One region of the Methylophaga sp. F7 genome, then DNA from elsewhere that is predicted to be linked to it. Evidence: riboswitches for the same ligand, from Rfam matches in the RefSeq annotation. Region 1 holds a riboswitch; each other region holds the start of a gene.
What was found. Region 1 has a riboswitch for cyclic di-GMP ahead of AC08OG_RS11140 (hypothetical protein). Riboswitches for the same ligand answer to the same signal wherever they lie in the genome.
Positions count from the first base shown of each region.

Region 2: linked by a shared signal. The riboswitch ahead of AC08OG_RS13260 (hypothetical protein) and the one ahead of AC08OG_RS11140 (hypothetical protein) in region 1 are both predicted to bind cyclic di-GMP.
Region 3: linked by a shared signal. The riboswitch ahead of AC08OG_RS05480 (hypothetical protein) and the one ahead of AC08OG_RS11140 (hypothetical protein) in region 1 are both predicted to bind cyclic di-GMP.

Region 1 covers NZ_CM166511.1:2,223,777-2,233,686, forward strand. Annotated here, with positions in the region: gene AC08OG_RS11125 (DUF6653 family protein) at 242-751, opposite strand; gene AC08OG_RS11130 (antibiotic biosynthesis monooxygenase) at 826-1,401, opposite strand; gene AC08OG_RS11135 (helix-turn-helix domain-containing protein) at 1,712-2,683, shown strand; cyclic di-GMP riboswitch class I at 2,964-3,047, shown strand; gene AC08OG_RS11140 (hypothetical protein) at 3,066-4,448, shown strand; gene AC08OG_RS11145 (MBL fold metallo-hydrolase) at 4,595-5,482, opposite strand; gene AC08OG_RS11150 (NYN domain-containing protein) at 5,550-6,254, opposite strand; gene AC08OG_RS11155 (YobI family P-loop NTPase) at 6,493-9,774, opposite strand; gene AC08OG_RS11160 (YobI family P-loop NTPase) at 9,771-9,910, opposite strand, start outside.
Region 2 covers NZ_CM166511.1:2,633,104-2,643,013, reverse strand. Annotated here, with positions in the region: gene AC08OG_RS13295 (kinetochore Spc7 family protein) at 1-78, shown strand, start outside; partial or broken gene ilvD (dihydroxy-acid dehydratase) at 242-1,914, opposite strand; gene AC08OG_RS13285 (hypothetical protein) at 2,300-2,599, shown strand; gene AC08OG_RS13280 (fatty acid desaturase) at 2,605-3,318, shown strand; partial or broken gene AC08OG_RS13275 (PAS domain-containing protein) at 3,830-5,359, shown strand; gene AC08OG_RS13270 (winged helix-turn-helix transcriptional regulator) at 5,681-5,953, opposite strand; gene AC08OG_RS13265 (zinc-dependent alcohol dehydrogenase family protein) at 6,092-7,102, shown strand; cyclic di-GMP riboswitch class I at 7,396-7,482, shown strand; gene AC08OG_RS13260 (hypothetical protein) at 7,499-8,149, shown strand; tRNA gene AC08OG_RS13255 (tRNA-Arg) at 8,282-8,358, shown strand; gene AC08OG_RS13250 (DUF502 domain-containing protein) at 8,594-9,217, opposite strand; gene dsrE2 (sulfur carrier protein DsrE2) at 9,252-9,716, opposite strand; gene AC08OG_RS13240 (sulfurtransferase TusA family protein) at 9,721-9,910, opposite strand, start outside.
Region 3 covers NZ_CM166511.1:1,059,598-1,069,507, forward strand. Annotated here, with positions in the region: gene AC08OG_RS05440 (beta-alanine-activating enzyme beta-propeller domain-containing protein) at 1-737, shown strand, start outside; gene galU (UTP--glucose-1-phosphate uridylyltransferase GalU) at 1,088-1,945, opposite strand; gene galE (UDP-glucose 4-epimerase GalE) at 2,193-3,173, shown strand; gene AC08OG_RS05455 (hypothetical protein) at 3,279-3,428, shown strand; gene AC08OG_RS05460 (hypothetical protein) at 3,544-3,693, shown strand; gene AC08OG_RS05465 (mannose-1-phosphate guanylyltransferase/mannose-6-phosphate isomerase) at 3,720-5,120, shown strand; gene AC08OG_RS05470 (undecaprenyl-phosphate glucose phosphotransferase) at 5,149-6,552, shown strand; cyclic di-GMP riboswitch class I at 6,745-6,823, shown strand; gene AC08OG_RS05475 (hypothetical protein) at 6,853-7,362, shown strand; cyclic di-GMP riboswitch class I at 7,599-7,683, shown strand; gene AC08OG_RS05480 (hypothetical protein) at 7,712-8,236, shown strand; cyclic di-GMP riboswitch class I at 8,565-8,650, shown strand; gene AC08OG_RS05485 (hypothetical protein) at 8,680-9,204, shown strand; cyclic di-GMP riboswitch class I at 9,415-9,496, shown strand; gene AC08OG_RS05490 (VPLPA-CTERM sorting domain-containing protein) at 9,526-9,910, shown strand, end outside.

The DNA of each region.
Region 1 (9,910 bases):
AACGGCACAGGATGGAGTGATCAGCTAGGTAGCCAGTTTGGGTTGGATGGCTTTTTTATTAGATTAGCCAAAGTGAGATTTAATAATATTCGATGAGATGGAGCTGAGGAAAAAAAGCGATATCTCTATCTTTTTTTTGCAGTGAAGATTTCGTTTTATTCTGTTTTTGGCGTTATTGATAATCCTCATAATAGGATTTATGAGGGAGCTAGAATGTGTCCCTCGTGACTTGATTCAAGCCCTAATACTCCCAGCTACGATAAAGCTCGTTTTTATCCTTCATATCTTCGTATAGCCAGACCATTCGGTCCAGATACCAGCTCTTGCCAAGATAAGCCAATGCAACACCTAATACAGCGCCCCATAGTGAGAAATAAACAGTCGCCCAGACCGATACCAGTACTCCGACCAACGAAATTCCATTAAGAATCGCGTGTAGCGGAGTGTTATGGTTATCCGGTATTGGAACAATATCCCGGTTTAAATAAACACGCTCGCCCAGAACAGCCTTTGATGCCCAGTTTTTGGTAGATTTCGGTTTTTTGAAAAGAATTGGATTGAAAAATAACCAGAGAAGCGATGCCAGCCCTGGCACCAAACACCACCAGCCTATCCACTCTCTACTCCAGAACGCGAGAACGATAACAGGAAGCACAGAGTATCGGGTCCAAACACTAATGGGGTTTGAGTGCCTCATCCAGTTGTCATCATCAAGCTTAAAAAGCCCAGCAATCTTCCGTTCTAAAGTCATTTCATAGTACCGATGGGGTAATGAAAAATAGCCAGCATTTGAAGCCTCTTGATCTCAAGATCCTTTTTCTAAACCTAACAACCTCGAAACAGCCATGCGTGAATTAATTTGGTGTAGCGCGGCATCACCACATACACCATTAGCAAAACCGCAATACCGGTAATGATCAAGGTGTCGAGATAATGATTATCAGGCAGTCCCAACCTGTGAATGGGTGGCAACAAAAATGGCAACATCAGTACCAGCGGATAGATAGCTGACCAGGTGACCAAAGCCTGTTTCCAACGAATAGGAATTTTGGTATTCGCCTGCTCAGGGGTAAACCAGAAATCCAGCCCGCTGTTAATATAAAAATCATCGCCTTTCACCAGTAATGGTGAAACTTGGGCTATCAGCTCACTGCGTTTGGCCGATTCCATCCAGCCCCGTAAATGTGATTGGTTATCAAAGCGAATAATAATCGTATACGTTTCAGTCAATCCTGCGATTGGCCGAATCACGTTCAGATCCAGATGCCCCGGCGAGCTTTTACAATGTGGAGCAATTTCATTTAACCATGCTTCGTATTCGGGATGTTTATCCTTGGCAACCTGATGGGTAATAACTGCCGTCGCACCATTGGTTAACGGATCCACACGATTTTGTTGCATAAGATTTTTCCTAAAATACCAAGTTGTCGGATACATGTTTCACAAACAAAATATCAAGTCATACGTTTATTTTAAAACTTTATTGCAGTTGAAGCTTATAGAGACAAGGTACGAAAACCTTATGTAGATAGTATTCAAAAGACTCCGTAGGTAACTATTGGGCTTGTTTGTTTGATAACAAATACCAAGCCAGTAAGCTCATTTTTGTTTAGATGCCAATACGTTAATGAATAAGGTATAGTCATTTTCACTGATTATTTTATGGTTTTACTGTCATGGTCATTCTCATATCTTTGCTGATGCAATAAAAATGACGTCAACACACCACACCGTCTATCGTGATCAGCCTTTGTTCGATGCTTATGAACAGCAGATGGCACAAGACTGGTTACCCATTGAGATAATGCAATTATCCGCGGGGAATTTCCGTGGGCATTATCGTGAAGTGGGTAATGATGATGTCAGAGTTGTGTTTGAACAACAAAATCAGGTCATACACAAACGTGCCATTATTGAGCGGGACTTCTGTACGGTTTCTTTTGCACGCATTGCAAATCAGGTACGGGTCTCTGAGTACGATGCTTTCGATAATTCATTATTTTTTCTGCCTTCAAATGTTGAAGTCGATATTCAGGCAGCGAGCGGTGTTGAAACGGTCTATTTTAGATTCGAACAGTCTAAATTAATTGAAGCAGCAAGAGTCATTAACCCAAAATATTGGGAAATGCCGACAGACCATATTTTGGTATTTGATGGTATTAACCGACAACCCCTAGAGGATTTTACTGATTATCTATATCAGCTTTCGGCACTGAGTTCGGATGATAGTCTGCGTGAGCAGCAGAAAAATATTAATTTATCAGTAATGGAATATGTCTTGCTCTCTCTCGATTCATCTTTAGTGTTTGATGAACAATCATCCGATGTACTGTCTCGGCGTCGGGCGGCTAAATCAGTAAGGCAGGCAATAGACTATATGCACGCCAACCTGGAGAGACATACTTGTCCGTCCATTATCGATATTTGTAAAGATTTACATATCAGCCAGCGTAACCTGCAATATAACTTTAAAAAAATAATGGGAATCACACCCAATGCGTACTTGTATCGATTAAGGTTAAACCGGGTTCGTGCACAACTTCTAAAACCAGCTGATATCGGTGTGACAGTCACGCAGTTAGCCAGTGATTGGCATTTTTGGCATCTAGGTCGTTTTTCCAAGGATTATCTGCAATTATTTGGCGAGTTGCCTTCCACCACATTACATCGAGCCTTTAATTAAAATCATTACTTTTTAGTTGTGATTGATACGGCTTTATGTGGCCGATATCGAATATCAGACTTGTAATGTCATATAAGCAGGCAACGAAAAGTAAACATAATCTCCCCTTTAATCATTCAGGCTTAGGTTTATAAAAACCGACTGATTCTAATCCAAAAAAATTAATAAAGATTATCCGTTTTCTCGATAAATGATTAATTTATCTCTTTGCGAAAATCGGATAGTGCCATGTCATCCGTCTCTATATCATCATATTTCGGTTGGGTTGGACTATAGCCCATTTTATTATTGCCAAACTTGGTGTGAACTAAGGACGGAAAGCTACAGACCTTGATGATGTTGTTAAGGTGGCTGAGTTGCATAGATTTAAGAGACTTTGAACATGCAAACTCAATCTTTAAAACGTTCTGTATTCAGCACATTTTTTATTTCATCAATCGTTTTAAGTACTGCGGCAAGTGCCGATAGTGTTTTAATTGGAGTCAATACATCACCTTTAACGATTAATGATGATGCCACCACAACCATTGTGACGGGCACACAATTTCAAAATGATAATGAGTTATCCGTTATTGGTCAGCCATTTGTTAAAGATCCTGTTTTAGCAAACGAAGGCACTTTTATAAATAATGGTACCTTTTACGGTAAATTCAGTGATTTAAAAAATGATGGGGTGCTGTTAAATACAGGCAGTCTGACTACTCATGTCAGTGGTTTAAATAATGCAGCAAGCGGTCACATCACCAACACCGGTTATATATACAACAACGGCGGTAGCTTGAAAAATGATGGCTTCATTGATAATCAGGCTGAGTTTAACAATTCAGGCACATTGACTAATTACGGGCAGTTAACCAATCAAGATACCCTCACGAATAGAGGTGTTTTATCAAGTTATAGAGGAGCAACCCTGACCAATACGGGAACCTTAACTAATACCAGTGCGGGTAGATTCAATAACTATATCGATTCCACTTTAATTAATGATGGCACGATGAACAATGAGGGTCGCTTCACTAATGCCGGTAAGTTGATTAATAATGGTTCCTTTACGAATAAATACGTATTCTCCAATGCAATTAATGACACCGTGACCAATAATGGCGTCATGACCAATAATAGTACTCTTGAGAATATGAACGAGATTATTAATACGGGCGTGTTTATTAACAATGAAAAAGCAACCATAAGAGGTAATGGCAGTTCAGTGGGTAATTACACCCAAACCGCTGGGCAAACCATAAATAACGGCGTCATCACTCAAACCAGTGTCAATATCAACGGCGGTAGTTTATCTGGTACAGGCATCATTAACAGCAATGTAACGGTGAATGGCACCAGTTCTGACAACCATGCCAGCATAAATGCAGGTAACTCGATTGGTACGATGACCATTAATGGCAATTACACTCAAGGTGAATTAGGTTCAATGGTGGTGGAGTTTAATGAAACCAGTTCAGATATCTTTAATATTTCACATGAGGCTTCTCTGGCCGGTTTACTAACCTTTGAGTTTATTGGTGATAATGTGCAAGTAGGAACATTTCAGTTCTTAACGTTTGCCAGCATTGTAGGCAGCTTTGATAGCATCATTTATCCATCCCTCATGGGCTTTAATTTTGATGTGGTGTTTGGTGATACCTTTGCCAATTTAGAAATCAGTCAATCGGTGAGTGAAGTGCCTGTTCCAGCGTCATTATTCTTATTTGGCCCGGCATTATTAGGCTTCTTAGGTTTACGCCGTAAAAAGGCAATGACAGCTTAAAAATATGCAGAGTGTTAATCTCAAAGAAAGTATAAAAATTGATGCTGGCTTGCCGTGAAAGAAATGAAATAACGGGTGGTGGCCATCCTACTCTTTTGATTTCGTTACGTTCCTTAGTTCGTAATGTTTACTCAGATATTCCTGATCTAGAATTCAACGTTCAGATCCGGTCGAAAATTAAAGTAGGATTGCTCCACCAGGGTTTGATAAACACCGGCAATATTCATTGGCAGCCATTCATCATACATCCGTAAATGCGCATATTCCGGTAAGCGAATTTCAGCCTGAAGCGTTTCAAGCGTTTTCCCCGCCAGCATGCCCTCACGCACAGCTGCATAAAGCGCTTCCAGATAACCAAGATAATGCTCCACATCCTCGCGCGTGCCGGTATCAGCATGTCCACCGATAAATAAATCAAACGGTTCAGCCGCCAGCACTTCCCGGGTGGAATGAATCATGCCATGAATGTCATAGCCTAAAAGATTCTGATAAGGCATCCGGCCAAGCACAATCCAATCCACCACAAAGAGCACATTGGCTGGCATAACTCGCATACTGACTGAGCCACGACCATTGTTTGGGCCGTGATATTGCAGGTGGATTTCACTGTCTCCCAATTGCAAGGTCATAGCATCCTGAAACGTGATATCCGGTAACGCGGTTGGCGCTTTTGTCCATTGCAAATCTTCTGCAGCAAATTCATGTGCCACCACCCGAATATCCCCGTCGGCAAGAATATGGCCGCCCATGGTATGGTCAATGTGATTATGGCTGTATACCAGATAGCGAATCGGCACAGTAAACCGCTTAGCCAATTCCTCTTTCAAATAGCTCGCCGCGGCATCATTAATTGGGTCGGTGACGAGAATCCCCGCATCGGTTACCACAAATATCGAATGATAATGACCCGCCGAAAAACGATACACATTGTCTTTCATCTGCTCGATTTTGTACTCGGTGGTCTCATCCGCCTGGGAAGGCAATATCACTCCCCATAACCCCAGAGAGAGAACAATTGGGATCATCAATTTCATAAACATTTTTTGGAAAAACAACATAAAAGAAACCTGGTCTTATTCAGGCCATAGCCACAAATGGCATTTATTTATTGCGAACATTGCGTACTAAAAACGAATTACCTGGGCCACGTTTTAATTCAAATAAATCAATCGCTTTAAACAGGCTGCTGAGGTTTTTAAAGCCATAGTTTCGAGTATCAAACGAGGTCTTGTTTGAGATATTTGAACCAACCGGCCCAAGCGCCGCCCAGCCGTCTTCGTCTTCGGTTGCCTCGATGGCCTGCCGTAGCAAATGTATTAATTTGGTATCGGATTTTATGTTTTTGGGTTTAACCGTTGTTTTGGTTTTTTCTTTTTCCTGATCCAGAAACAGAAACTTAGAGCAGGCGTTTACAAATGCTGACGGTGTTTTCCGCTCACCGAACCCCAACACCACCTTCCCTTCCGCTAAGGCTCTGGTTACCATCGGCGTAAAATCACAATCCGATGACACAAAACACATCACATCAATCTGCTTGGTATACATCACATCCATTGCATCAATCACCAATGCGATATCAGACGCATTTTTCCCCTTGGTTAAATCATATTGCTGGATGGGTTGAATGGCATATTCATGCAACAGATCTTCCCAGGCCTTTAGCGTTGGCGACTTCCAATTGCCATAAGCCTTACGAATAGTGACCACACCATAGTTTGCGACCTCGCTCAGAACATCTTCAAACTTACTCGCGGGCGCATTATCAGCATCAATAAATAATGCGATTTTCTGTTTTAATTCATCCATGGTTGCACCTCAAGCCAATTTAGATATGTCGATGGTTAGCTATATGTTGATACTAGTTTTTTATGACGACTTTATCACTGATGGCCGGATGGATTTCAATTGACTCTGACCCTTTTGGTCCTTAACATCGCAAAATCAAGTTCGCTGTACCCTTGATTTGACGCATGTTTGCACCCTATGTCGATATAGATTTGGCTGACCTATTGGTTATCCCCATTGATTTTCTGGAAACCGTTTATCAGCGCCTATAAAGATTGACTCTTATATTATTACTCAACAATTTACTTTCACTCCATGAAGAAATAATGTTTCTTGAATCAAGCCATCTGACCAAATCCTGGTTCTCGGGAGTATTTTGTAGTTTCGGCGTTTTGTGCCCAGTTTTTATTTCGGAAAATGGTTTCGGTAGATTATCCAAGACATGATGGACTTCGTCATCCGTCATATACGAATGGCATTTATTAAAGAGTGAAATTTGCGTTTCAATGGGCTTAGAGTGAAGTACCAAGGATTGTACAATACTCCCATCAAGGTTGGAGATGTTGGTGTCGGCGTTGTTAATAATTGGGCCGATAAGTGCTGCTCGCTCGGGAAGGCTCACAAGCTCACCTAGGTCCATTAACTCAACTATCCGGAGTTTGGCTGCATGATCAACTTCAGGTCGAAGAAGCTCCTCTAGGAAGCCATCGTCGAGCTCAAAGTTGTCTGGATCCGCCAGATATATGTCGATGTTGGCTGCGACGAATAGTATCTGCAACTCCCTCTTGTCTTCGAGCGCGTCAAGACTCTCCTTGGTGAAGGCGATTTTTCCTTCGTCTATCAGGATTCCAAGCTTGGTTGGTTCGAGCCCTATTGGTGGGTTCTTGAACGAATTCGGCAGGGCGTGAGCATATTCTCTGTAAGCGGCATCAGACAGCGAATCCGCATTGAAGAGGAATTGACGAAGCTTTAATGAATTAGAGTCATTTGGTATGGGATGTTTCAGGATAGTCGCACGGACAACATCTCGATCAAGATAGCTAACCAGGCTCTCCTCTTCGAACCTTTCACACTCAATAAAATCAAGACAGTTTTCCCAAGCTGGTTCGATCTTGCCTAACTTGAACAGCATTGAGCACACCCTCTCAGGCACATCTTCTAGGCTTGGCAGCAAGGACGTCTGCCGTTCAAGAAACAACTGGATATCATCTTCATCAAGCGTATCGTGGCGAATCACGGCAAGAATAGCAGGAGCATCCTCTTTAGTATTTCCTTCAAGCTCCAAAAGTACATCAATAAAGTAATGCTCGAAATCGCGTTCGATCCGATTTATCAAGGTTGTGTTATTCATAGAACGTATGGCCGTGAAGTTCCGCTCGCGCATTGGCTCGAAATCGTTCTCTCCCAAAATCGCTTGGTAGACGTATTCCAGATTCGCTATCGTGAGTTCAAAAAGCCCCTTCTCAAACATGAAGCGTACAACTTCAGAGTGTTCTTTTATTGCAGCCAGATCTTTTATCTCAAAGTCGAGAAATGCAAGGCGTTCTGGTTCTAGTTCGGGTGAATTAATCAAAATTTCTGGAAGGTTCGCCGAAACAAATTCGGGTAACTCCTCAAAATCCCTTGCCAGCGTTTTGAGCGAAGTTGCCGGTAAGTTCGATACCAGTTGGATGATATGAGAAATATTGTTAGAACTACCAATAACCATAGGGACTAGATTTTCCTTGGCTTTAACTAGTCCCGAAAGAAGTCCCTGAACATAGCGTCCGCTGTTGTAATAGGTATCAAAGAAATCCTCGCAGCTCTCGAAATGGGACGAAAGAAACTCGAAAAGCTTCTGCGTTTGAGCGACGTAACTGCTCCGTTCACCTAGAAGACTATCGACAAGCTTGACGTTCAAGACATAGCTTTGCCGGAAGTCTTCATCCCTCATCGCAGCGATGACCTCTTTTGGATTATCGATCGGAAAACCCGGCTCGGGCGTGACGAATGCCCTTATCTGGATCAGAAACTTATTGTCATTGGGTGACAAACGACCTGAGTGAAAGAGTGAAGTATATTGGTAGTAGGTGTCGTCGAGATGGCCTTCCAGAATCAGAAAACGGGCAAGCTCTCCATTTCCCCCAAAGTGCCCGAAAAGGTCTTCCACATGGTCGGGGTTCAAACGCAACAGCTCGTTGAGCTTGGTCGTGCGAAGCGCTGCGATCTTTGATCTCAACTCGCGTATTTGGCGCAAGCTCTTGCTCTTATTATCAGCCGCCTTGCTTTCGATCTCCTCCTTGCGTTGCAGGTAGGATTTCTGGGAGTCCACCTCGCTTTGAATTTTGGAAACATCAATCTGATGTTGTTGACCATTGACGCTGCGGCCGATAAGTTGGGAAGCCTCTACAAGTTGATCAAACGCATCGTGACTGGCCAGCTGTGGAATTGGGATCCATTGTGTCATATCAATTCTAATGTTGTTAACACTCGCTGGAAGCTTCTCAATCAGAGCCATAGCGTAGATTTGCCGCAACTCTCTCAGGTCCGAAGGAGTCTGACGCTCGGCGGCTTCAAGCCGCTTTTCGACGTCCGCGATTTCGATCCTATACTTGGCCTCACCAGACTGAATGAGCTCATTTTGGCAGTTCAATATTTCGGCGAGAGTCCCCGCGCCGAGGTGCAGTCGCTCAAAGTCACTTGGATAGACATTCTTATAGATCAGGATCGCGAGGAGCTTATTGGCGTCAAGCAGATTCTCTCCATCAGTTTCCAAGTTAGCTACATAAATGGCGTATTCATTAAAGATGTTCTGAATCAATCTCAGGTCGTTCAGGTATCGTGAGGCCTCTCTCAAAAATTGCCGATCAAGGCGCTCATCGAGCCCAAGTCTCTTCCCCTGCTTCAATACCATGTCGATCGAATTCGACGTGTTGATGATAGGAATGACAGGAATGATGAATTCGAAGAACTTGGTTCGATCGGTGTTGATAAACATATCGTCGCGCAGGGCGTAAAGAAATCTGATGATGCGTTTCACACCTGCATTCTCGTTCACTAGGCTATTAATTTCGCGCAGCGTGACGAAAATTTCGGGATCTTCAAATCGATCAATATCCTCAATGACCACAAGGTCGTAACTGGTTGATTGGAAGAAGTAGACTATTTCATCTAGATGACGGTTTAATATGGACCCCTGATCATCTTGTGCAGGCTTTATCTCAACATCTTTCAGCGAGATTCCCTTGAGTGAAAGTCCGAAGCTTGCGACATAAAAATGATGAAATGCCACCCACAGAAATACAGCCGCGACGGTGAGGATCATTAGATTGAGCCAATTGCCGAATGCGAACGGATGAAAAAAGTGGCCGCTGATGATGTCTTCTCGTTGTGAGAAAACGTACCCAAGCGCGAGAGTTCCGAGCAGTATAAAAAGAGACTTAAAAATCGACCAATAACCGGGCGACTGAATTCTTTTGAACCGTGATAGCGGAAGCTTATTTGCGTCAGCACCATACAACATCTGCTGCAGGATGCTTCTCTCAATCTCTTGACGGCTCACCTTCTCGCCCCCGAATCGGCCTCGGGAACGAACGCAGCAAGAGAAATATGAAGCGCAGGTCGCCGATACTTCTTCAAGAAGGATTGGATGATACTGCTCTTTCCTGATCCATAAGGACCAGTTAGGGCAATATTGG
Region 2 (9,910 bases), 410 kb from region 1:
TGGCTTTTTATTGCCTCTCTTCTCGGTCTTGGAGCGGCAACTGCTGCCGGTGTGTTTGGTCGCCGTTCAGTAGTATAAAATTATGTCACGTTAACTATTTTAAAGATTTGCTGTGACACCAAAATGGCGAATGCAGAATAGTTAGTCAGATCCTTTCTAACCCACTGCACAAATGTGCAGTGGGTTTTGTTTTTCTAGCGGTTTAGAAATTTCGGTTCATGGTTTTCGAATAGAACCCAACTCATAAATTTTTATCGGTAACTGCCCCTTCAGATGCTGAAGAGACGGTTTTGGCATATTTAGCTAAAACTCCGCGGGTATAGCGGGGGGAATTGGTTTCCATGCCAAGCGTCTTTTTTCGATATCGCTATCACTCAAATGAAGGATGATTTCAGCCGTTTCTGCATCAATGGTAATTTGATCACCGTTTTCAATCAGCGCAATCGGGCCGCCATCAAAAGCTTCAGGAGTTATGTGTCCGACTACAAAGCCGTGACTTCCACCGGAGAAACGACCATCAGTTATTAAGGCAACATCATTACCAAGACCTTTGCCGATAACGGCTGAAGTAGGGCTAAGCATTTCCCGCATGCCGGGACCGCCTTTCGGGCCCTCATAACGGATAACGATGACATCTCCTTTCACCACGGTGCCATTCAAAATATCCTGCTGTGCCTCCTCTTCAGAATGAAACACCCGGGCTTTACCGGTAAAACGTAACCCTTCCTTACCGGTGATTTTAGCGACAGCACCCTCTGGGGCTAAATTACCTTTAAGAATGACCAGATGGCTGTCTTTTTTGATGGGCCGGTCAAATGGGCGGATGATGTCCTGACCGGCAGGATAGGGCGCTACATCAGCCAGATTTTCCGCCAGGGTTTTACCTGTTACGGTCAAGCAATCGCCATGTAACAAGCCACGATCCAAAAGCTCTTTCATCAACGGCTGAATTCCCCCGATGGCAATCAGTTCGGACATCATGTATTTGCCGCTTGGGCGCAGGTCAGCCAGTACCGGGACTTGACTGCCGATCCGGGCGAAATCATCTAATGTGAGCTCAACATCCACCGCATGGGCCATCGCCAACATATGTAAAACGGCATTTGTCGAACCTCCCAGCGCAATAAGTGTAGTAATGGCATTTTCGAAGGCCTGGCGGGTCATGATGTCGGTGGGTTTAATGTCGTGTTCGAGCATATACATCACTGCAGCGCCTGCCCGGCGGCAATCCTCTGTTTTGGACAGAGACACAGCTTCTTGTGCCGAACTGTTTGGCAGGCTCATACCCAATGCTTCAATTGCTGAAGCCATGGTGTTGGCCGTGTACATACCGCCACATGAACCCGCACCGGGAATAGCCGTTTTTTCAACTTGCTGCAATTCAGCAGACGTCATATCTCCCCGGGCATGTTGCCCAACTGCCTCAAATACAGAAACAATATCGGTATGACCAGCACCGGGTTGTATCGTACCACCATAGACAAATACTGCCGGTCGATTGAGGCGAGCAAGGCCAATCAGACAGCCCGGCATGTTTTTATCGCAACCGCCAATTGCGATCAGTCCATCAAATCCCTGGCAGCCAGCGACGGCTTCGATCGAATCAGCAATAACTTCACGGGAAACCAATGAATATTTCATGCCAATAGTGCCATTAGCAATGCCATCAGAAATGGTAATGGTGTTGAATATAACCCCTTTACCGCCTGCTTCGTCCGCTCCCTGGCAGGCAAAATCGGCCAGTTGATTAATGTGCATATTGCAGGGCGTGACCATGCTCCAGGTGGAGGCGATACCTATCTGTGGTTTTTTGAAGTCCGCATCATTGAAACCCACGGCACGTAACATCGCTCTGGCAGGAGATTTGCCAGTACCGTCTACCACTATTGATGAATATTTGCGTGTATCTGTCATTGCCTGACCTTTTAAAACGGTTAATAGATAAAACTGACTCTCATCCAATATGAGGAGAGCCCATCACGGAAAATGAAATCCACTTTCATATGATTCAACTTAGCGAAAGACCTTATCAGTTCCTGCTCTAAACAGACAGTTAGAAACTATTCAGATTCACAATGAAGCCATCACTCAACTCCGCATCAAAGCATAGCCAATATTAAGAGAAATGAACTTAGGTTAACAAAAAGGTGGGCGCAAATTACATTGTCAGTGTGCGAAAGCGCACAGACACTTCACCATGAATAAGAGCATGCTGATTCGTGCTTCGAACGTCCAAGCAAGCACCACGTCGAGGCCGCAGCACCCGGTATGTTAAGCCGGACGAGACAGGAACCTGAAAATGAAATCTACAATGAAAAATAACGAGATCTCCAGCGAACCGCGCACCATTATGCGGACCTTGAAAGACTATCGCACACCACGTATCGCCCGCAGTATCATTGAACTGCTGGTTACATTGGTCCCTTTTGCTCTTCTCTGGACGCTATCCTGGGCGACACTGAGTGCCGGACACTGGCTTGGTCTTCTGATCACTATTCCTGCCGCGGGATTTCTTGTTAGGTTATTCATGATCAAACATGACTGCAGCCACGGTGCCTTTTTTCTTCAAAAAGGGCCAATGAATGGGTTGGACGGATAATCGGCGTGTTGAACCTGACTCCCTTCGACTTCTGGCGTCACACCCACAGGCACCATCATGCGCATTCCGGTAATCTCGATCGTCCGCGTATTGGTGGCATCGATACCCTAACGGTTGAGGAATTTCGAGCTTTGCCTCGCAACAAGCGACAACGTTACCGATTCTATCGTCATCCTTTGGTGCTGTTCGCTCTCGGCCCAGCGTATCTATTTCTGCTCGACAATCGACTGCCAGTAGGTTTCATGCGTGCAGGGTGGATGCCATGGCTGAGTACCATGACCACCAATGTGGCGATTCTGGTCATTGTTGCCACGATGATGTGGCTGGTTGGTATCGGCCCCTTCCTCATGGTGCAGTTGCCAATCACGCTGATTGCAGCAACGATAGGCGTCTGGCTCTTCTATGTTCAGCACCAATTCGAGCACACCTACTGGGAGCACGAATCCAACTGGACTTTACAAGAGGCCGCACTGCACGGTAGTTCACACTACGATCTGCCTCGCATTCTGCGCTGGTTCACTGCCAACATCGGGATTCACCATATTCATCACCTCAGCAGTCGAATTCCCTTCTATCGTCTGCCCGAAGTCCTCCGTGATTATCCCGAACTGCGTGAAATGGGTCGTATTACCCTTAAGCAGAGCTTCGCTGCTGTGCGTCTGGTCCTGTGGGACGAGGAGAAGCAGCGACTTGTCAGCTTCAGAGAGGCAAAGGCCTAATCTGACGGGAATACGCTTTGCGCGTAGGGTAAATATGTTAGGTTCGAACTTGCATTTAGGCGTGGTCGGGCTTCGAGTTTATTGGATATTCTCCTATCATATTTCTGCCACCGAAATATTGCTATAAAGCTTTAACCTAAGCGTTAAAGCCAAATCTAAGGTTTATACTGGAAGTGCCCCTGTTATAATTGCTGCCAATTTCCCTATAGCTCAGATGGATAGAGCGTCCCACCTCCTCCAAAAAATATTCCGCTTCATGTCTATGGTGCCGTTATGCATCGTAAAACTATAAAGTTATTAGGTGCTTAGCGTAAAGTCCAGCTAGACTGCTTGAATGACTGATCATAGTTCAACAACACACTTAATTTCCTGCGCTAACAAAAACTCAGAAAACGAACGCAATGAAATACAAACTTTTGAATACATGTATGTGTCTGTCACTTGGTTGTGTGATCTAATTGCGTGTAACCAACGTTAATAGGATACGATTAATCTTTAAGTAGGAGCCATTATGTGGTTTAGTTCGAAAGTAAATCGAAAAGAGTTGGCAGAACAATTAGTTATCACACATCAAACAGCCGCTGTTGTGGTTGATAGTGATCGTAATCTTATCGCTTCCAATCCGGCATTTAGCGAAATAGGCCGTAAACTTAACGGTTTAGACCGCAATGGTGTCTTAAAGTCCTTGATTGATCATTATGATAAAGCTAATAAAACCATTGCTTTTGATGATTTTCATCTACGCCAGCATATTTTCTCGTTGACAATTAAAGGTCTCGAGTCTTGCTCACTTTATCTTTTTGAACCTTTACCTGAGAAACTCTTAGGTGAACAAGCTTGGCAACAACTATTAGCTTTTAGTGAAAATATTTATGCTGTTTTTGATAATCACAATAATTTAGTCACATCCAATATAGATTCGGTTGATGCTGATGAGATGTATTCTGTTTTCGATAGTCCGCAATTGTTGAAGGCTTTGCAAAACGCCATCAAGATTACAGATCGAAAACTTCGCTTATCTGAGAATGATGATTTTTATTATCAAGTAACCCACTCCACTCTTGATTCTGATAGCGGCCCGTTATCAGCTTTCTTATTATCTAAACAAACGCAACTTGCTGACTACAAGCAGTTCGAAATGTTATCCAAAGTAGTAAGTAACACAAGTACAAGTGTATTGATCACTGATAAAAATGGGTTTGTCGAATATGTTAATCCCGGTTTTGAAAAGCTTTCAGGATTAACACTTGCAGAAGTAAAAGGTAAAAAGCCTGGAGTTTTATTACAGCGTGAACAAACTGATACAGACACAATTAAGCGGATTTCTAAAAAACTTAAAGCACGAGAGCCGTTTTATGAAGAGATCTTAAACTTTACCAAAGAGGGTGTGCCCTATTGGATTGTGTTGTCAGTGAACCCAATTTTCAATGAAAAGGGGGAACATACTGGGTTTGTTGGCGTGAGTTCTGATGTCCGTGAAATTAAACGTCTGGTCTTAGAGCAAATCAACCAAAAAGATGCTATTAGCAGTCATTCGGCGGTGATGGAGTTTAATCAAAGTGGGCAGTTCATTTCAGCTAATCAGTTTACTTATGAACAATTAAACATTGTCGACGAAGTGCAAGTGCAGTCATTACTGGGAAATTTGAAAGATCATTTGGACGAGCCTCGCAAACAATTGATCGAAAAAGGTGAACCCACCGCGGTGATGATTAAACTGGCTCATCAAGGTGGTGAAGTAATTTTAGAGTGCATAATCTCAGCAATAACAGATTTAAACGGCAATATTTCTAAGTACATTGTGTTTGGTAGCAATGTCTCTTCTCGAAATAAGCTGGTGGCTGAAACTCATCTTTCTATGTCGAATGTGTTAAGTAAAATTCAAGCCACAGTAAAGACAATAAATGCAGTAGCCGATCAAACTAATCTGTTAGCGCTTAATGCAGCCATTGAGGCAGCAAGAGCTGGTGAAGCTGGACGAGGATTTGCGGTAGTGGCGGATGAAGTGCGCAACCTTTCGAAAAAATCGAATGAAGCAGCGGTTCAAATTGGTCAACTGATTAACGAAACTCAGTCGCATGTTGACGAGCTGGCTTCTTTTTTAAGTGAGTAATGTTTCTATACCGAAGAATATTGGTAGCGTCAGCGCAAAGTTTATTCATTCTCAGCTCAAATGCTTGTCCGACCCGTTAAGCAGGTGATCAAACACTCTAACGCTAGTGCAAATGACGTTTCAATTCAGATTAGGAAATCTCAAAAGCTATACCTAAATCCCTAATACTAATAGTTGAAACCCTGACGATTATAATTGCCGACAATGACCCTTTAGCTCAGATGGATAGAGTGTACTCAAGCCGATTAGCTAAAGATCATTTTCAAGGGTCCAGTTTTTTAGTTCTTCAAGTATTGTCAGGGCATTCAATCCTCTAGCCGCAATTTTGTATTGGACCGCGACAGGTTTGCTTGAGATCACATCTCTGGTGATCAGTTTATTTTCTTCCATTGCCTTCAACCTCTCTGCCAGGACTTTTTTACTGGCCCCGGCAAGTTGTCTCGCAATTTCATTAAAACGCATGGGCTGATCTTTCAGGTGCCACAAAATGGAGCCTGTCCATTTATTACCGATAATTCTCATTCCCCTCTCAACTGGGCAGGGTTTATAACAAGTCTGGTGGTTTTCTCTCATAGTTATTTGTAGGTTACAAAAAGTTAACTGGTTGACTATTGTAACCTGAATGTTAGTTTGTATGTTTAGACAAACTAGAGAGCAGACATGAAAGGTAAATCAATTTTCGTCGAAGCGGGTGGTGGCTTTGATAAAGTTAGCGTAGAAGAAACAGAAACAATCTCGCCAGGTGACAGCGAAATTCTGGTCAGACTTCATGCTAACTCGCTTAATTATCACGATTATGCGGTCGTCAAGGGGCTCTGGCCTGCATCAGAGAAAAGAATACCTATGGCTGATGGTGCCGGTGAAGTAATAGAGGTGGGACCAAACGTGACCGAATTTAAGGTCGGTGATAGCGTTGTGAGTACGTTTTTCCCTTCTTGGTTAAACGGTGAACCAGTCGTTGATGGTTTCTCAACTGTTCCTGGCGATGGAGTAGATGGTTACGCAAGAGAATATGTCACGGCAAAGGCTGAAGCTTTCACCAAGTCACCCTCAGGTTGGTCTCATACAGAATCTGCGACGTTGACTACAGCAGCCTTGACAGCATGGCGGGCTTTGTTCGATTTTAATCAGCTCAAATCAGGTGATACCGTTCTTCTTCAAGGGACTGGTGGTGTATCCATCTTCGCTTTACAGTTTGCCAAAATGGCAGGCGCCAAAGTGATTGCCACTTCATCCAGTGATCAAAAACTCACTAGGTTGAAGGAGCTGGGAGCAGATCATGTGATCAATTATAAAAAAGAACCTAACTGGGGCTTTTTAGCCAGAGAACTCAATGATGGAAAAGGTGTTGACCACGTCGTTGAAATTGGTGGTGCTGAAACATTGGAGCAATCTCTAAACGCTGTACGTATCGCTGGCCAAATTTCGTTAATTGGTATTCTTTCTGGACAGACTTGCGATATAAATATTGTGAAGACTTTTGTGAAACAGGTTAGGCTTCAGGGCGTTCTTGTTGGTAGCAGAGTCCATCAGCAGGAGATGATTAAAGCTATCGAGGCTAATCAGCTAAAACCAATTATTGATCGTACTTTTGCTTTAAAGGATATTGTCAAAGCATTTGAGTACCAAGAAACGAATCAGCATTTTGGTAAAATTTGTTTAGAGTTTTAAATGAAATAAAAAAGCCCTTGAGGTGGGGCTTTTTTAATTTATTAGCCTCTCAACCACCGATAGAATGTTTCAGAATTCGTCGGTCTAAAATAGCCCTGTTATAATTACGGCCGATGTCCCTGTAGCTCAGATGGATAGAGCGTTAAACATTTATCTGTCCAAATTGAGAAGGATAGGGCTGGGATTACATTATTAGCTCTAATAATTAACATCAAAGATTTATTAATTAGTACTAAAGTACAATACTTTTTAATAAAATTTAGTGTAAGTTCGAAAGAGTGATCTAATCACGCTATTTATTATGCCAAACTTGGCGTGAGCCTTGGACGGAAAATTACAGCTGTGCTTTTAAGTAAAGGTATCAGGGCTGGGTTGCATACTTTAAGGAGTTCACCGATGAATAAGATGATAGCTACGATAATCTTCTCATTATTTTCTTTTTCTGCTTTTGCCGCTACAGTCGACATTGATTTGAGTGGGGCTACCACTTCCACCCTTATTGATGCTGATGGAGCAAGTTTCTCACAAACTTTCACAGGTCAGACTGCATCTGGCTCAGCAATTTCAGGTTCCCCTATAGGGCCATTATCACTAACACCAAGTGGAACAATAAGAGTTGTCTCTTTTGATCCAGGTTGCACAGGTTGTGATTCTGGCAATTCACTTCTTACACCCTCAAGTTTTCAGGGCCCATTGTCGATTTTGTTTGATTTTAATGCCGACAGTTTTTCATGGGTGATGGGAAGCTCTGTTGCAGGATCCAATGTTGCTGCAGATTTATTTTCAAATAGTGGTAGTTTAATCAACACAGTACTAATCAGCATGCTGGAAGGGTACAACAAATACTCTATCTCAGGCTTGGGTGCTTTTGCAGGAATTACTTTTAGAGACAATAACGACCCAGCTGGAGTACGTTACATGGACATGTCTTACAATAGTGTTGTCGGAGTCTCTGAAGTTCCAATCCCTGCCGCCGCTTTCATGTTTGCACCGGCATTACTTGGACTCATGGGATTACGTCGAAGAGCAAAAAATAAAGTCGCTTAACTTTATTTCTTTCAGAAAGCCGTGATGATTAATTTCATCACGGCTTTTTTATTTGTATAACTGCCGTTCAACCGACGACTGGTTTGTTTCGAAGTGAAGCCGATCAGCTTGACTGATATAATTGCGGCCGATGTCCCTGTAGCTCAGATGGATAGAGCGTCCCCCTCCTAAGGGGAAGGCCACAGGTTCGACTCCTGTCAGGGACACCAATAATAATCAATAGATTATTTTTGACTGGAAATGAATAATAGCGGGATAGTCATTCGCATACTCCCCATCAACTTTTAGAACCTTCATTTTTTCTATAACAAATTTATCGATTTGTATTAGGTTTATCAGATTCAGAAAGTTGAGGTTGGGAAAGGAATAAATATCCCACTGGGTAATGGATACGGCGCAACTAAGAAAGTAATGACAATTCTTTACCAGTTGCCTTGTGAAAAATTATTTTTCAACAATGATTTTTGGTTGATGGCTTTCTGTTTCACTATCTGAAAGTCCTGCGGTCAGGATCCAGCGCATCGTGTCTTCATTCGACATTTCCAAAGACCGAACCTGATCTCGTGAAACGCAAATTGTATAGCCACCAACTTGATAGCTCATTGGCAGGTATATGGCGACCAGATTATTTTCCTGATCCTCCATGCCTAAAACATGGCTAACGTTATCCTTCACCAGAAAGCCAATCAGCTGAACCCCACCGATGGTGACAGCAACAGCATTGCTGAGACTTTCCTGCTGTTTCTCGCGAGAGAAAAAACGCGTGAAATCTCGTAATGCACCATGAATCGATTTCACCAGCGGAATGCGATCCAGGATGGATTCACCCATATCAAACAGTCGTTTGACCAGCCAGGCATTAACGGCAATTCCAATCACAAAAATCAACCCTATAGCCGCTAATAACCCAAGCCCTGGCCAATAAAAATCATAGGGTAAAATGGCAATCATTATCGGACGTAATGCACGCTCTGCTGTAACAGCCAACCAATAAATAAGATAAAGCGTCAGGGTGACGGGTAACGCTGTCGCCAAACCTTTTAAAAAAGTCTTCCAGACAAATTGCATAAAGCTGTTCCTATTCCAAACCGAATACGGTTATTCAGATGTATAAAGTTATATCGGCTTCGCTGGCAAATTCCAGAAAGGTGGCAGCGCCTCCATGACTGATTCCATCGATAAAATCTGAATTTTTAAAATCAAACAAATCGACAGTCATTTGGCAGGCAATTAATTCAACATCTGACTCCAGACAAATCTCACGTAATTCAGCAACACTGGCAACACCTTTCTTTTTCAATTTGCGTTGCATCATCCAGGTAGCAAAGGCTTCAAGCCCTGGAATAATTTGCACGATACTGGGGACCGGAACAGGCATGGGCATAGCAGGGTTGCCTAAAGGAGAGACTTTAAGAGACATATCTTTCTTAAGCAATTGCAAACCGTAAAAGGTAAAAAATATTTTGGCTTCAAACCCTAGCGCCGCTGCTGTGGAGGCCAGTAGAAATGGTGGATATGCACCATCTAAAGTACCTTTACTTGCAATTATGGCGAGTTTTTTGGCCATGCAGTCATGCCCCTTTTTCGATGATGAAATACAATTTTCCGTCGACTTCTTCACTACTGAGTAGCGGATTACCAGTCATTTTGCAGAAGGCCGGAATATCTTTTAGCGCGCCAGTATCGGTACATATGAGTCGCAATCGCTGAGAGGCTGACATTTCATTGAGCATCTTACGCGCTTTAAGCACTGGAAGTGGA
Region 3 (9,910 bases), 1.2 Mb from region 1:
GTTTCCTGTGGGCTTTTGAAACACAGGATAAGGTGTTTGCTTCTCCTTTAATTACCAACGACCTGGTGCTTGTTGGCAGCCTGGATCATTTCTTTTATGCCATCGACAGGCATAGTGGCGAATTGAAATGGCGCATTAAAACCGGCGGTCATGTTGATTCGTCAGCGGCAAGACATGGCGATACGCTTTATTTCGGTAGTGATGATGGTCTGTTATATGCCGTATCGATGGACGGGGAGGTGTTATGGACTCTGGATACCGGTGCTCCGATTGATGCTTCTCCAGTGATCGCTAGCGATGACAACATGCTCTATGTTGGCAACGATGCCGGGGTGTTGTTTGCTGTTGATCTTGAAACAGGTCAGTCGGTATGGAACTTTGAATCGGGTTCACGACTATTTGCCTCAGCCGCTTTGAAAGATCAGCAAATCATCTTCGCTGCCACTGATGGCCGGGTGTTCGCCTTAAATAAAGAAAGTGGTGAACCATTCTGGCAATTTGATGCTCAGGCAACGGTCTTTTCATCGCCAGCTATCGCAGGTGACCAAGTCTATATTGGTGCAATGGATGGGTATCTTTATGCGCTTGATATAAATAACGGTGAGCAAAAATGGCGTCTCGATTCAGGATGGGCCATATTTGCATCACCGTTTGTAGATAATGGAATACTTTATATAAGCAGTGATGATGGAGATTTATTAGGGCTTATTGATCCTTCATCTCCGCCTCTGTTGTGACTGAAAATGCACCAATCAAGGCGCGAGGAGAGCAGTTTGTGAGATACATCCATGTATCTCACCCCTTTGGGGCTTACGCTCAAAAACGTTTATCTCGATGGATGGAGTGTATGCAAAAGCAATGTCTGGAACATTGCTTGTCCCGGCGTTTTTGTAGTCATTCTAAGTAAACGACGAGCAACACGGAGTGGTGCATTTTCAGCCCCAACCCGAAGGGCTGGGGCTATTTTTCCGCCCAACTTCGTTGAAAATGATTTATGTAGAACAACTACATCAAATCATTTCCGCCTTGTAGAACGAAAAAATAGCCGCCAGCAGTGGTGGATATGAAAGATCAACAAGCCCAAGCCTTACGCTGATTTATTCAAATGCTCATGTTCGTAGTAATAATTGGTGGCTTCAACAAAACCTTCTACGCTGCCACAATCAAAACGTTGACCTTTGAATTTTACGGCTAATACTAGACGATCCTGTGCCAGCAAGCGCAGGGCATCGGTTATTTGAACTTCACCATTGGTGCCGGGTTTGGTTTTACGCAGATATTCAAAAATCTCCGGCGTCAGAATATAGCGTCCGATAATCGCCAGATTGCTGGGGGCCTCTTCAGGTTTGGGTTTTTCAACCATGTCTTTAATTTGATAAATACCCGGAGCGATTTCATCACCGGAAATGACACCATAGCTATGGGTTTCATCAGCAGGGACTTCCTCAATCGCGACGATGCTGCACTGATAACGTTCATATAATGCAACCAATTGACTCAATGCACGTTCACCACCTTCCGTTGGCTTGGCGCATAAATCGTCAGCCAGAATAACTGCAAATGGTTCATTGCCAATCATCGGTTCGCCGGTAAGGATGGCATGACCCAAACCTAACATTTCCCGTTGGCGCATAAATACAAATTCACAGTTATCCATCAGATAACGAATATCATCGAGAAATTTTTCTTTTGAGGTGCCTTTAATTTGATGTTCCAGTTCAAAACTGGTGTCGAAATGATCAGCAATGGCTCGTTTACCACGGCCAGTTATAAAACCAATTTGTGAAATGCCTGCCTCCATGGCTTCTTCAACACCATATTGAATCAAAGGCTTACTGACAATGGGTAACATTTCTTTGGGCATTGCTTTCGTTGCAGGAAGAAATCGTGTGCCATAACCTGCCGCAGGGAATAAACATTTTCTTATAAGACTTTTTACAGCCATTGACGAGATCCTTATCAAACTGTTGTGGAAAAAAGAGATGACGTTAAGCTAAAGTAATTGCCTGTGAAGTTCAAGAACTCCATAGTTAAACAACATTAGATAAGTCATAGTTGGACTGATATATTGTAAAGGTTAAACATTACTATTTAGTTTCGCTCAAAAAAATCCTTTTTAAAGTTCGGGCAAAGAGGTCTATGAATTCTGCCTAGGTGGATTTCAATGTTTTTGGGTGCAACAAGGAATAAAAATGAAAGTTTTAGTACTGGGCGGTGCAGGTTACATTGGATCGCATATATGCAAGGCATTGGCCTTAAAGAATCATCAAACGGTGGTATTAGATAACCTTAGCACTGGTCATCGAGAAGCGGTTCGCTGGAGTCAATTCATTGAAGCCGATATTCTGGATGCCGAAGCACTGCTCAGTATTTTGCAGGATGCAGGACCATTTGATCTGATAATGCATTTTTGTGCCAAGTCACTGGTTGGTGAATCAGTACAAAATCCGGCGTTATATTACCGAAATAATGTTGCTGGTACCTTAAACCTGTTGGATGCAATGGTAGCAACCGGACACGATAAACTTGTGTTCTCGTCTACTGCCGCCGTATTTGGCATGCCTGAGCAAGAATTAATAGATGAGCAGCACTCCCGTATGCCGATAAATCCTTATGGCCAATCAAAGAAAATGATTGAGGATGTGTTGGGGGATTATCATCATGCATATGGTATAAAGTCTGTGGCATTACGCTATTTTAATGCCTGTGGCGCAGATCCGGACGGCGAAATCGGCGAACGTCACGAACCTGAAACACATTTAATTCCTAATATTCTTAAATCTGCCATTGCCGGCAAAACATCAACATTAAAAGTGTTTGGTGATAATTATCCAACACCTGATGGCACCTGCATTCGGGATTATATTCATGTAAACGATTTGGCTTCAGCCCATATTCTGGCAGGAGAATATTTACAACAGCATGATGGTGCCTTTGCTTTCAATCTGGGCAATGGTAATGGCTTTAGTGTTCTGCAAGTAATTGAAGCAGCCAAGCAAGTAGCTCAGCACGATATCGCTTTTACGATTGAACCCCCAAGAGCTGGCGATCCATCAGTTCTGGTAGCAGATTCATCAGTGGCAAGAAAAACTCTGGGATGGCAGCCTGCATTTACGGACATTGAATCAATTATCGAAACAGCATGGGCTTGGCATCAAAATGAAAGATTTTAGGGTCTTTTTATCTTTCATAGCCACCTCTGTTGTGACTGAAAATACACCACTCAAGGCGCGAGGAGAGCAGTTTAGTGACTCTAAATAAACGACGAGCAACGAAGAGTGGTGTATTTTCAGCCTCAACCCGAAGGGCTGGGACTATTTTTCCGTCCCACTGCGTTGGAAATGATTTATGTAGAACAACTACATCGCATCATTTCCGCCTTGTTGGACAAAAAAACAGCCTCCAGCAGTGGTGGCTATGAAAGATAAAAAGACCCTAGAATTGTTTATTTTTCATAGCCACCTCTGTTGTGACTGAAAATGTACCAATCAAGGCGCGAGGAGAGCAGTTTAGTGACTCTAAATAAACGACGAGCAACGAAGAGTGGTGCATTTTCAGCCTCAACCCAAAGGGCTGGGACTATTTTTCCGTCCCACTGCGTTGGAAATGACTTATGTAGAACAACTGCATCGCATCATTTCCGCCTTGTTGGACAAAAAAATAGCCTCCAGCAGCGGTGGCTATGAAAGATAAACAAATCCTTGTGAGGAAGACTTGAGATGATTCCAGTAATTTTATCCGGTGGTTCCGGAAGCCGTTTATGGCCATTATCACGGAAAAATAAGCCTAAACAGTTTTTGACCTTGTTTAACGATTCATCGATGTTTCAAAGCACGCTTACTCGTTTAAATGGCTTGGATTCTCTGGAAGCTCCGTTAATTGTTTGCAATAACGAGCATCGTTTCATGGTAGCTGAACAGCTTCAGGAGATTGGTCTGGATGCTAAAGGCATTATTCTTGAACCCTGTGCTCGTAATACCGCTCCAGCGATTGCTCTGGCAGCATTAAAGGCCATGGATAACGGCGAAGATCCGTTACTGTTAATATTAGCTGCAGATCATCTTATTTCGGATGTCACTGCTTTTCATAAGGCTATTGAACAAGCACGGATACTGGCTGAACAAGATAAGCTGGTTACTTTCGGTATTCAGCCACAATCTGCTCACACCGGCTATGGTTATATTGAAGCAGAAGAAAAGTCGAAACCCAGTTCAGTAAAACGTTTTATCGAAAAACCGGATTTGGCTACAGCAGAGTCCTACCTGTCTGCCGGAAACTTTTTCTGGAACAGTGGGATGTTTTTGTTTAAAGCCTCCGCATATATCAAAGAGCTCGCACGCTTTTCTCCTGAGATGTTGTCTTCCTGTAAACAATCCCTTGAAAAAGCGGTAATCGATCTCGATTTTGTCCGTGTTGATCCGCAGTTTTTTGAGCAAAGTCCGAGTGACTCAATTGATTACGCGGTTATGGAAAAAACCGATAAAGCTATGGTTGTTCCACTCGATGCGGGCTGGAGTGATGTCGGTTCATGGTCTTCTTTATGGGAAGCTTTCACCCGTGATGCTGATCAGAATGTGTTGATCGGCGATGTTCTAGTTGAAAATGTTCATAACGCCTATATTCATAGCGAAAATCGTCTGGTGACGGTGTTAGGCCTGGACGATGTGATTGTTGTTGAAACACATGATGCTGTCATGGTGGCGCATAAAGATCAGGCACAAAAAGTTAAAACAATCGTTGAAGAACTGACCCGCCAAAACCGTAAAGAAGTTATAACCCATCGTAAATGTTATCGCCCATGGGGCAATTACGACTCTGTTGATATGGGTGACCGATTTCAAGTCAAGCGCATATTGGTGAACCCGGGCGCATCTTTGTCATTGCAAATGCATTACCATCGTGCTGAACACTGGGTAGTGGTAAGTGGAACCGCTGAAGTCACACGGGATGATGAGGTCATGTTACTGGGCGAAAACGAATCAACATTTATTCCTCTTGGAAGTGTGCATCGTTTACGTAATCCTGGACGAGTCCCTTTGGAAATCATTGAGGTACAATCCGGCGCCTACCTTGAAGAAGACGACATTATCAGGCTTCAAGATACCTATAACCGTAAATAACAGAATAAGAGATGGCCTAAGGACAATTATGGCGCAAGGAAAAATCAGACATTACGACTCAAAAATTAATGCTATTTCAAGGCTAATTGATAGTGCCATTATATTAGTAACCTTTCTGGCTTTAATGGATTTGTTTGCTATTGAATGGCAACCAAAGCATGTCTGGTCTTTATTATTTTCAATTATTCTTTTTCACTTCTTTGCCGAATCACAGGATGCCTATCGTTCATGGCGCGGGACGTATCTAAGGGACGAGGTTACTGCAGTATTATTTTCCTGGGGTACGAGTATCGCGGTATTGGTGGCTATCGAACTGATTGTCATTAATGAACAAACCTATGCAACACCTTTCATATTGATCTGGATAATCGCTACACCTATCGAGTTGATTTCCTGGCATGCCATCGTTCGAATGGTGCTTGGAATAATGCGATCCAAGGGGTTAAATACCCGTCGCGTGGCTATCGTAGGAGCGACGAAGCTTGGTTATCGACTGGAAAAATCCTTTGATGAAATGGAATGGACAGGTTACCGTTTCAGTGGTTTCTACGATGATCGTAAACCTGCCCCAAATCGTCGTTTAGAAGAAAATGCAGCGACTGTCCTTGGCAGTATCGAAGACTTAATAAGAGATTGCCGTACAGGAAAAATCGACATTGTCTTTATTACATTATCTTTGGCAGCTGAAGCCCGTATTCGTTTGATTACTGAAAAGCTTGCTGATACTACCGCTTCGGTTTATTTGGTACCCGATTTGTTTACTTTTAATCTGCTTAACTCCAGATGGGTGGATTATCAGGGAATAACGGCAATCAGCATTTATGAGACACCCTTTGCCGGTATTGATAGTGCAATCAAACGCATTGAAGATATTGTTTTGAGTTTTTTGATACTGTGTCTGATAGCCATTCCGATGTTATTGATAGCCATTGGCATTAAAGCGACTTCCAAAGGTCCTGTGTTTTTTAAACAGACACGTTATGGAATGGATGGTGAAAAAATAAAAGTCTGGAAGTTTCGTACCATGACAGTTGCTGAAGATGGGGATAAGGTCATTCAAGCCCAAAAGAACGATCAAAGGGTCACGCATTTTGGCAAAATTTTACGAAGAACTTCACTTGATGAATTACCACAATTCTTCAATTCGTTAGGCGGTTCTATGTCAATCGTTGGCCCAAGGCCACATGCTGTAGCGCACAATGAAGAATATAGAGCGAAAATCCAAGGGTATATGCTTCGGCATAAGGTTAAGCCTGGTATTACCGGTCTTGCCCAGATAAATGGTTTTCGTGGAGAGACGGATACGCTGGATAAAATGGAAGGGCGTATCAAATATGATCTACAGTATATTCAAACCTGGACATTGCTTCTTGATCTGAAAATTATTTTATTAACGATCACTAGAGGTTTTGTTGGAAAGGATGTATATTAATGTCCAGAGTTAAATTTTCGGTATGACATCGCTGTCTAGCCAACAAAAAATTTAAACTCGTTCCTAAGATTAAAACTCAATTGCAATTCCTTTGACTGAGTTATCTATCGACACGATAGGTAATGCGCATATCAGAAATGTCGGCTGAGAGAAACATCTGGGAGTCAATCATTTCGGGTTCAATGTTGTTCCCGACAATCTAGCCTAACTTACCGTGAGGTGAGGTCGGAAAGCCATGGGTCTTTAAAGTTAAGATCGCCAGGTTGCATTGTTTCATTTTTTCATCAAAAGGAAAAAATTATGAAAAAATCAATGCTATTTTTTGCAGCCTTGTTGTTCTCGATTAACGTCAATGCAGCTACCTTATCGTTAACAGGTACTGGTTCTATTGGAGCAACCCAAAACGTCGATCTAAACAATAACAGCACTGTGCTTGCTGGTGGTTTTGTTGCTGCTCGCGGCCTTTGGAGTTCAGCTTTTAACGCAACTACAGATGCTGATACACCCGTAGTTATTGAATGGTCATTCAACCCTACTACTAGCCTTGGTTCCGCCCAACTTGCTTTTGGTGAAGTGGGAGGCCCATTACAAATGTTTAATATTAGTAGTGACTTTATTTTCAATGCTTCCATGACAGCTGGTACGACATATCTTGTTGCTATTTTGAACGCAACCTCAAATATATTGAAGTATGACCTGTCAATTTCACCATCAGCTGTTCCGATTCCAGCTGCATTGTGGTTAATGGCTCCAGCATTAATGGGTTTTTTCGGCTTACGTCGTAGAGCACTTAAATCTGCTACAGCTTAATTTTAAACGTATTGAATTCCTGCTTACTTGAGGAAAGGAGCTTTGTTCCTTTCCTTAAATTGCAAAACCATTGTAAACACTGTGAATCAATTCACATTTGATTAAAGATTTGAGTTAATCCAGCTAAATTTTGTGTTGCAGGGCTCATTATTTGTAACAAATTAACAGTATTGTTCAACCGTCACTTGAGAGCTGTTTCTAAGTGGCTTTATTTGTTGGGAACGGAAATGGTTCCTATTTTAAATCGCCAAACTTGTCATGAGGCAAGGTCGGAAAGCCACGGGTCTTCAGGTATTATTTGAAGATGGCTGGGTTGCATTGCTTAATTTTTCAATTAAAGGAAATTACGATGAAAAATGCGATGCTATTTTGTATAGCTTTATTGTTCTCAGTTAGTGCTAATGCGGCTACATTGAGTTTATCAACTGTCGGATCAAATGGTGCGACTCAAGAAATCAGTTTAAATAACAACAGCACTGTGCTTGCTGGTGGTACTGTTGCTAATTCTGGTTCTTGGGAATCATTGTTTGATGTTACAACTGATGTTGATACTCCTGTAAGAGTTGAGTGGTCATTTAATCCTTCAACAAGCTTGGATTCAGCTCAATTGGCTTTTGGTCTGGTTTCTGGCCCTGGTGGTAATTATGTTGGTTTTCCAACTATTTTTAATATCACTGGTGACTTTATCTTTACTGCCATTTTGACTGCAGGTTCATATTTTGCAGTAGATATTCTTAATGCCACTTCAGGTATTTTGAAATATGACCTGTCAATCTCTGCAGTACCAGTACCAGCTGCATTGTGGTTGTTTGCACCAGCACTGTTAGGCTTCTTCGGTATACGCCGTCAAGCACGGAAAACAGTGGTTGCATAACACCAAATGAGTTAACAATATTGTTAGTTTTAAGAAAAGGGAGCTTCGGCTCCCTTTTTTTGCAGTTATGTACTTGATTCAGTTAGCTATTATTCACAGCATGAAGTGGGACAACCAATAGAATATTGTTATAAAGTTCATTAAATATGGATATTGTGAGAAAAAGAAAATCAGCTATAATCAGCCTGAAATATATAATTTTTTTGCAATAAATTTGTCACTAGTACCATAGTACAATTTCAATCATGCAAATGAAGTAGTAGTGTTTAATCATCACCGAGATATTTCTTGGAGATAAAAAGTTCAGAGACAATGTTGTTTCTGTTTCTGTTTTTGTTGCCAAACTTACCGTGAGGTAAGGTCGGAAAGCCACGGATCTTCTGGCTGGGTTTTGAAGATGGCCGGGTTGCATTGCTTAATTTTTCAATATAAAGGAAATTACTATGAAAAATGCGATGCTATTATGTATAGCTTTATTGTTCTCAGTTGGTGCTAATGCCGCTACACTGACTTTATCAACAGTTGGTTCTTCAGGTGCTACTCAAAGTATTGATCTGAATAACAACAGTACAGTTCTTGCTGGTGGTACTGTTGCTAATTCAGGAGTTTGGGAATCATTGTTTGATGTTTCTACTGATGTTGATACACCAGTAAAAGTTGAATGGTCATTTAACCCAACAAACAGCTTGAATAATGCTCAATTGGCCTTTGGTCTGTTGACTGGCCCTGGTGGTGGTTATGTTGGTGCGCCAACTATTTTTAACATCACTGGTGATTTTATCTTTACTGCTATTTTGACAGCGGGTTCATTCTTTGGTGTTGATATTTTTAATGCCACATCAGATGTACTGAAATACGACCTGTCAATTTCTGCAGTACCAGTTCCAGCTGCATTATGGTTATTTGCTCCAGCATTGATGGGCTTCTTCGGTTTACGTCGTAAAGCACTGAAAACAGCTGCTGCATAGTAACAAATGAGTTAACAATATTGTTGGTTCAAGGAAAGGGGGCTTCGGCTCCCTTTTCTTTGTGGGGCTCAATATCATCAAAAGACTCTAAAGTTTTGCATCTGCGATTTACCTACCTGATTTGAAAAATCCACAAAAACTGTTAGTCTGTAACTGAACTTTCACGAATCTAAGAAAGTCTCAATTATAGAAACAATTCTGTTTCTATCTTCAATATAAAGCCAAACTTGTCATGAGGCAGGGTCGGAAAGCTACGGATCTTTAATTGACTAAAGATGGCCGGGCTGCATTGCTTATTTTTTCACTTAGAAGGAAATTGCTATGAAAAAAGCGATGCTATTATGTATAGCCTTTTTATTCTCTGCTGGTGCAAACTCAGCAACTCTTAATTTAACAGCTGAGGGCTCAAATGGGGCCTCCCAACAGCAAGTCACCTTAAATAATAACAATGTTGTTTTAGGTGGTGGTGTTGTTGAAAGCTCCAAATCAAATTGGAGTTCAATGTTTAACGTCACAGCAGATACAAATACTGCGGTTGATGTTGAATGGTCATTTAACCCAGTGAGAAATCTGGTTTCTGCTACTGTAGCAATTTTTGCATTAGATGGTAGTTTTACAGAAACGTACGATATAACGGGCGATTTTACTTTTTCGGCCATATTGTCAGCAGGTAAAACTTACGGTTTGGATATTTTAGATGCTACAT